Regions from separate parts of the Nocardia sp. NPDC056064 genome, predicted to be linked through region 2. Evidence: riboswitches for the same ligand, from Rfam matches in the RefSeq annotation. Region 2 holds a riboswitch; the other holds the start of a gene.

The links. Region 2 has a riboswitch for thiamine pyrophosphate ahead of ACFC06_RS04410 (TenA family protein). Riboswitches for the same ligand answer to the same signal wherever they lie in the genome.
Region 1: another riboswitch for thiamine pyrophosphate. It lies ahead of thiC (phosphomethylpyrimidine synthase ThiC); the one in region 2 lies ahead of ACFC06_RS04410 (TenA family protein).

What each region holds. Positions count from the first base shown of each region.
Region 1 is NZ_JBHJWO010000001.1:3,413,613-3,417,591, reverse strand. Features, by position in the region: gene ACFC06_RS15730 (serine hydrolase domain-containing protein) at 1-61, opposite strand, end outside; gene thiC (phosphomethylpyrimidine synthase ThiC) at 159-1,778, opposite strand; TPP riboswitch at 1,774-1,898, opposite strand; gene ACFC06_RS15720 (MMPL family transporter) at 2,089-3,979, opposite strand, start outside.
Region 2 is NZ_JBHJWO010000001.1:963,594-967,572, reverse strand. Features, by position in the region: gene ACFC06_RS04420 (ABC transporter permease) at 1-524, opposite strand, end outside; gene ACFC06_RS04415 (ABC transporter substrate-binding protein) at 502-1,524, opposite strand; gene ACFC06_RS04410 (TenA family protein) at 1,521-2,228, opposite strand; TPP riboswitch at 2,219-2,314, opposite strand; gene ACFC06_RS04405 (SGNH hydrolase domain-containing protein) at 2,468-3,979, shown strand, end outside.

The DNA.
Region 1 (3,979 bases), 2.5 Mb from region 2:
GCAGGAACAGCCCGCCGACGACCCCGGCCAGGGCGACCAGCACCCCAACTCTGTTGCGCATGCACCGAAACTAGGTATCCGGCCCACCTCGGCGATGCCGCCGAACGGATCGACCGCCCCCTACGAAAGTCGATACGCGTGGGCCGGATACCGGGGGCTCAGACGACCGGCAGGTAGACCTTGTTGCCCTGGTCGGCGAACTCGGCCGACTTCTCGGCCATGCCCGCTTCGATGGCCGCCACATCGGTGAGGCCCTGCTTCTCGGCGTATTCGCGCACGTCGGCGGAGATGCGCATGGAGCAGAACTTGGGGCCGCACATGGAGCAGAAATGGGCGGTCTTGGCGGGCTCGGCGGGCAGCGTCTCGTCGTGGTATTCGCGGGCGGTGTCCGGGTCGAGCGAGAGCGCGAACTGGTCGTGCCAGCGGAATTCGAAACGGGCCTTGGACAATTCGTTGTCGCGGTCCTGGGCGTGCGGGTGGCCCTTGGCCAGGTCGGCGGCGTGGGCGGCGATCTTGTAGGTGATCACGCCGACCTTGACGTCGTCGCGGTTGGGCAGGCCCAGATGCTCCTTCGGGGTGACGTAGCAGAGCATGGCGGTGCCCGCCTGGGCGATGATCGCGGCGCCGATGGCCGAGGTGATGTGGTCGTAGGCGGGCGCGATATCGGTGGCCAGCGGGCCCAGGGTGTAGAACGGGGCCTCCTCACAGAGCTCTTCCTCGAGCCGCACGTTCTCCACGATCTTGTGCATGGGCACGTGGCCGGGGCCCTCGATCATCACCTGCACGCCATAGGATTTCGCGATCTTGGTGAGCTCGCCCAGGGTGCGCAGTTCGGCGAACTGGGCCTCGTCGTTGGCGTCGGCGATGGAGCCGGGACGCAGGCCGTCACCGAGGGAGAAGGTGACGTCGTAGCGCGCCAGGATCTCGCACAGTTCGCGGAAGTGCGTGTACAGGAACGATTCCTGGTGGTGGGCCAGACACCACGCGGCCATGATGGACCCGCCGCGCGAGACGATGCCGGTGACGCGCTTGGCCGTGAGCGGGATGTAGCGCAGCAGCACGCCCGCGTGCACGGTCATGTAGTCCACGCCCTGCTCACACTGCTCGATCACGGTGTCGCGGTACAACTCCCAGGTGAGCTTGGTGGGATCGCCGTTCACCTTCTCCAGCGCCTGGTAGATCGGCACGGTGCCGATCGGGACGGGGGAATTGCGCAGAATCCACTCGCGGGTCTCGTGGATGTTCTTGCCGGTGGACAGGTCCATGATGGTGTCGGCGCCCCAGCGCGAGGCCCACACCATCTTCTCGACTTCCTCGGCGATCGAGGACGACACCGCCGAGTTGCCGATATTGGCATTGATCTTGACCAGGAACTTCTTGCCGATGATGGTCGGCTCGAGCTCCGGGTGCCGGTGGTTGGCCGGGATCACCGCGCGACCGGCGGCGACCTCCTCGCGCACCAGTTCCGGCGCGACGCCCTCGCGGGCGGCGATGAAACGCATCTCCGGGGTGACGATGCCCTGGCGCGCCCAGTGCAGCTGGGTGGGTGGGCCGTCGACGGTGGGCCGGTCCCACTCGTCGCGCAGTTTCGGCAGACCGGCCTCGAGATCGATCACCGCCGTGTCGTCGGTGTACGGGCCGGAGGTGTCGAAGACGTCGAAGTGATCGCCGTTGGTGAGGTTGATCCGGCGCACCGGAATACGCAGGCCGTCGACCTCTTTGTAGTGCTTGACGCTGCCCTCGATCGGGCCGGTGGTGACAGACGTGGCTGTGCCCATGGTGGTTCCTCCCTACGCCGGCATTACCCGGTCAGGTTCATACGGTCGACAGCCCTGAACGCCCGAAAATGGGCTAGCCGTCCTCTCAGCCCGCTGGTGCGAGCCCCCGTGCTTGTTGGAGCGCTGGCGCGCTCGAGTTCGCGGCCCCTTATGTCCCGCCGATGGGAGGCCGTTGCTTGCTCCTTCGTCGCCTACGCAACGACCTCCCATCGGCGGGACGGCCGCGAACCGCCGCTGGCGCGGCGAGCCCCTCCTCGAGGTCGGGGCGTGCGTGGCGCTTAGCAGTGTAGGCGTGCGTTCCCGCTCGGCGCTAACGAGCGCCCACCTTTTCCAGCTGTGGTGCCGGAGCCGCGGGTTCCTCCGATTCGTCGAGCCCGAACCTGTTGTGCAGCCTGACCAGTGGCTTGGGTGCCCACCAGTTCCAGCGGCCCATCATCCGCATGAGCGCCGGGGCCAGCAGCCCCCGGATGACGGTCGCGTCGCTGATCACCGCCAGCGCGCAGCCCAGGCCGAACAGCTTCATCATCGACACCCCGGAGCTGGCCACACCCAGGAACACGATGCTCATCAGCAGCGCGGCGGCGGTGAAGATGCGGCCGGTGCGGGCCACGCCCATGGCGACGGCCTCGGTATTGCCCGCGGTGGTCTTGGGACCGGCCAGCCACTCCTCGCGGATGCGGGAGAGCAGGAACACCTCGTAGTCCATGGAGGCGCCGAAGGCGAGGCTGAACATCAGGATGGGCATGGCCAGGTTGAGGGTGCCGGTGGCGGTGAAGCCGAGCAGCCCGGCCAGGTTGCCCTCCTGGAAGATCCACACCATCGCGCCGAAGGTGGCCGCCAGCGAGAGCATGTTCAGCGCCAGCGCCTTCACCGGGAGCACCACGCTGCCGGTGAACAGGAACAGCAGGATGAGCGTGGTGATGGCGATCAGCGCGCCCGCCAGCGGCAGCTTGCCGGTGATCGCGGTGACGGAGTCCTGGTTGAGCGCGGCCGGGCCGGTCAGCAGGGCCTGCGACGGTGCCTCGACGGCGCGCAGGGCGTCGAGCTGGGCGGTGCCCGCGTCGGAGTACGGGTCGAGCCGGGTGCCCACCGAGAGATAGGCGCCCGCCTGCGGGTCCGACATCTCCGGCACGCCCGCGGCCACGCGCAGGCCGTTGCGGTACACGGCGGCGCTGCTGAGCACGGCCGGCACATCGGGCACCTTCGACAGCTCGCGGGCGTAGGCGTCCAGCTGCTCCGGGGTGCCGTGGAACTCCGGCAGCACGACGGTCGCGCTCGCGGCCATATCGGCGTCGAACTCGGTGCGCAGGATGTCACCGACCTGGCGGCTGGCCACGTCGGCGGGCAGCGCGCGGTCATCCGGATAGCCGAACTGCACACCCAGGAACGGCGAGCCGAGCAGCAGCAGGAACGCGGTGGTGGCCAGCGCGATCGGCAGCGGACGCTTCATCACCGCGACCACCAGGCGGTACCAGAAGGTCTGCCGCGGCTCCTTCTCCACGCGCGGCGGCCGCCGGAACAGCTTGCGCAGCGGGCCGCGCAGGTCACCGGCATTGATCCGGTCGCCGACCAGGATGAGCAGGGCGGGCAGCACGATCACGGCCGCCGCCGTGGCCGCCGCGACCACAGCGATGCCCGCGTAGGCGAAGGACTTGAAGAAGTACTGCGGGAACACCAGCAGTGCCGACAGCGACAGCGCCACCACCAGCGCCGAGTACACCACCGTGCGGCCCGCGGTCTGGATGGAGCGGATCACCGCCGCCGTCGGGGTGGCACCGGCGGTGAGTTCCTCGCGGTACCGGCTGACGATGAACAGGCTGTAGTCGATGGCCAGCGCCAGGCCGAGCGCGGTGGTCATGTTCAGCGCGAAGATCGACACATCGGTGAGCGAGGTGAGCACGCGCAGGATGCCCAGCGCGGCCGCGATGGCGAACAGGCCGATCGCCACCGGCAGCGCGGCCGCGACCACACTGCCGAAGACCAGTGCCAGCAGCAGGCCGGTCACCGGGATGGCGATGGCCTCGGCGATCACCAGGTCCTTGCTGATCTGGGTGTTGATATCGGCGAAGGTGGCGCCTAGGCCGCCGGCGCGGATGGTCACCGGGCCGTCGATCTCGAGTTCCTCGCTGAGCTTGCCCGCGCGTTCGGGCAGCTCGGCGTCGTCGCCCTCGATGCTGGCCAGGATCAGCGCGCGCTTGCCG
Region 2 (3,979 bases):
GCGCCCATGCTCCGCAGCAGCGCGCCCGCCTCGCGATCGGCCGCGGCGAACCCCTCGATCAGCCCGATGGCCATGGGGAAGAAGGTGACCAGCGAGACCACCAGGATCTTCGGCAGCAGCCCGAAACCGAACCAGATGATCATCAGCGGCGCGATCGCGATGATCGGCACCGTCTGCGAGGCCACGAACAACGGCACCAGCGCCCGCCGCAGCCACGGCGAGAAGTCCACGACGATCGCCAGCACCCAGGCCAGCGTCAGCGAGACCGCGAACCCGAGCAGGGTGACCTGCAGGGTGGCGGCCGCGTGCGTGGCGATGTCGTCGCGATGGGCCCAGCCCTGCTCGGCCACGCGCATCGGCGAGGGCAGCACCTGCGGACGGATCCCGCTGCTGGTGACGTAGACCTGCCAGAGCACGACCAGCGCCGCCACCGTGAGCAGCGACGGCAGCGCCCACCGCAGACCCGCCCACGCGGACCGGGGCCGCGGCTTCGCGTGCGGGTCAGGCGGTGCCGAGGTACTCATCGGTGAAGTACGTCGACCAGTCCGGCTCGGTGGTCAGCGGCCTGCCGTCGGGACCGGTGAGCAGCCCGCTGCGGTAGAGGAACCCGGAATTGGCCGCCCACTGCTGCACGGTCTGCGTGCCGACCTTGCCGTCGGCGTCCTTCATGAACTGCTCGGCCAGCATGCGCTGGCTCTCGAAGACCAGTTTCTCGTCGGTGAACGCGCCGGGGTTGGCGTCCAGGAGATCCTGGGCGGCCTGGTCCGGGTTGTCGGCGGCGAACTGGTAGCCGCGCTGCAGTGCCTGCACGAACTTCGCGGCGCGCTCGGGATTCTCAGCCAGCCAGCCCTCGTTGGCGTCGATCACGATGGCGTAGGAATCCGGGAAACCGAAGTCGGTGTAGCGGAAGTACCGCATCGGGGTGCCGTGGTGTTCGGCCTCGATGCCCTCCCACGCCAGGTAGGAGACGGTGAAGTCGGCCTTGCCGGAGTAGACGGCCTCATACGCCGACGATCCCAGCGTCACCGAGGTGAAATCGCCGGTGCCACCGGCATTGCGGATGACCTGCTGCAGCGCCTCCCGCTCGCCCGGGTCACCGAACCCGGCGTAGGTCTTGCCGTCGAGATCCTTCGGGCTCGTCAGGTCGGCGCGGTCGGCGCGCACGCCGATTCCGGTGGCCCAGTGCTGCAGCGGCGCGAGCACCGAACGGACCTGCGCGCCCGAGGCGCGCGCGAAGGTCGACGAATTGTGGGTGCTGATGCCGAACTCCGCGTTCCCGGCGTCGATCACGGTGTCGACGGCGGTGTTGTTGTACGGCAGTACCTCCACGTCCAGGCCCGCGTCGGCGAAATAGCCGCGCTGCAAGGCCACATAGAGGCCGGTGTGGTTGGTGTTCGGTGTCCAGTCCAACGCGAAGCGGATGGTGTCGCCGGACCCGCCGCCCGATCCGCAGGCGGTGAGCACCGAGACGACGGCGACGGAGGCGAGCACGGCCGCGAGCGCGCGGCGCAGACGGGCGCTCATCCGGCGGGCCAGGGCTGCGGGTGCAGGGCGGTGTCCCAGAACAGCAGTTCGTAGCGCACCGCGAGGGTGAAGGCCGTGGCCATCGCCGCCCGCTCGCGCGGACCGGCCGACTCGGCCGCCGCGTCCACCAGCGCGCGGGCGGTGGCCGCGGACTGCTGGAACTCCTCGGCGCCGTAGGTGGTGACCCACTGCGCGTACGGATGCGCGGGATCGGCGGCGATCACCTGCGCGGCGCTCGCGGCCAGCTCCCGGCCCACCTCGGCGTAGATCCAGAAGCAGGGCAGGGCCGCCGCGGCGGCGACGGCGTAGGAGTCGGTCGCGGCGGTGGCGATCAGGAAGGAGACATAGGCCAGGCAGGTCGGCGTGTGCTCCGGTTCGCCCTCGCGCGGCGGCAGCACGCCGCCGGTGAGCAGCTGGTCGTGCATGGCCGATTCGACGGTGGCCGCGGTCGCCGAGGAGTTCGCCCAGAAGGCCGCGGTCTGCGGATCGGGCGACTTGGCCGCCAGCAGGGCCAGCGCCTTGGCGTAGCCGGTGAGGTACAGCGAATCCTGCTCGATGTAGACGCGGAAGGCGTCGAGCGGCAGGGTGCCGTCACCGAGACGGCGCAGGAATTCCAGATCGTCGATCGCGGTGCGCAGCGCTGTCGTCTGCTCCCAGAGCTCGTCGGTGAATCTCTGTGTGGTGGTGGTGTGGGCGCGCAACACCGTGACATCCCTTCGTCAGCATTACCTGAACAGGTTCCCGGGTCTGTTCTCAGCCTTGCGGTCGCAAAGCACCCCGTGTCAGAACTCGACCGACCCTAGCAGCGACCGCCGACAAGCGGGGAATGCCGTTCGGCGGCCGGTCACCGCGGCCGGGCCCGCGGGAATGGCAGTGCGTGCCAGATCACATTCGGTGCCAGGAGGAATGGCCCGGGCCGGCGCGGCGTGATAGGAGATTCGTCATGGCCAGACCCCCGGAGATCGAATCGGTACCCCGCCCGGCGCGGACGCACAGTCCGTCGGCGGACGGCGCCGAGCGCTCGGCGTACCGATTCGATCTGGACGGTCTGCGGGGTCTGGCGATCGCGTTGGTCGTGGTCTTCCACGTGTGGTTCGGGCGCGTGTCCGGCGGGGTCGACGTCTTCCTCGTGCTGTCGGGCTTCTTCTTCACCGGCATGGTGTTGCGCCGGGCGCAGTCCCCGGAACCGGGTTGGGCGACCGGGGTGCTGCGGCGCACGCTGCGCAGGCTCGTCCCGGCCATGGCGGTCGTGCTGGCCGCGGTCGTCGTCGCCACCGTGCTGGTGCTGCCGTACACGCAGTGGTCCACGGTGGCGGCGCAGGTGCTGGCCTCGCTGTTCTACTACCAGAACTGGCAGCTCGCGCTGACCTGGTCGGACTACCTGGCCGCCGATCCGTCGGTGAGCCCGCTGCAACACCTGTGGTCGATGGCGGTGCAGGGGCAGTTCTATCTGGCGATACTGCTCGTGATCGGGGCCGTCGGCTGGGTGTGCGCGCGGCTGTCGCGGCCGCATCGGGTCCGGCTCGTCGTCGGCGCGGTGGTGGTCGCGGGCGCGCTGTGCTCGTTCGTGTTCGCGGCCCACGGCATGACGACCAGGCAGGGCTGGAACTACTACGACACCGCCGCCCGCGGCTGGGAACTGCTGGCGGGGGCCGCGCTCGCGGTGCTGGCGCCGTCGCTGCCGCGGTCGCGGTTCGTGCGGTCGCTCGCGGCGTTCCTCGGTGTCGCCGGTGTGGTGCTGTGCGGGTGGATCGTGCTCGACGCCGCGAACCGGTTCCCCGGTCCGGCCGCGTTGCTGCCGGTGGGCGCGGCGGTGGCGGTCATCCTGTCCGCGTCGGGACTGCCGGTGCGGGACTGGCCCGCGGTCAATCAGCTGCTGGCCCACCCCGCCATGCGATGGCTCGGCGACATCGCCTACCCGCTGTACCTGTGGCACTGGCCGATCCTGATCTTCTTCCTCGCCGAGCGGGGACATCCGCGCGCCGGTCTCGTCGGCGGGGCCGCGGTGATCGGGGTGTCGGTGCTACTGGCCTGGCTCACCCACCGCTGGGTCGAGGAACCGCTGCGACAGCGTGGCGCGGTGCGCCCGGTCGGGGGCGCGCGACCACGCAGGCTGGTCACGGCCGGGGTGGGTGTGCTGCTGGTGGCCACGATCACGGCGGCGGCCGGGTGGCAGTACGCCGTGGTCCGGGTCAACCCGTCGGCCGCGGTCGGCGTGCTCGATCCGCAGCGGTACCCGGGCGCCGAGGCACTGGCCGCGGGCGCGCCCGTCCCCGACGCGCCGATGCGGCCCACGGTCTTCGAGGCACCCGCCGAGCTGCCTCCGCCCACCGTCGACGGGTGCATCGCCGACTGGGACACCCGCGACCTGGTCACCTGCACCTACGGCGACCCCGACGCCGAGCGCACCCTGGCCCTGGTCGGCAGTTCGCACGCCGAGCACTGGCTGCCCGCC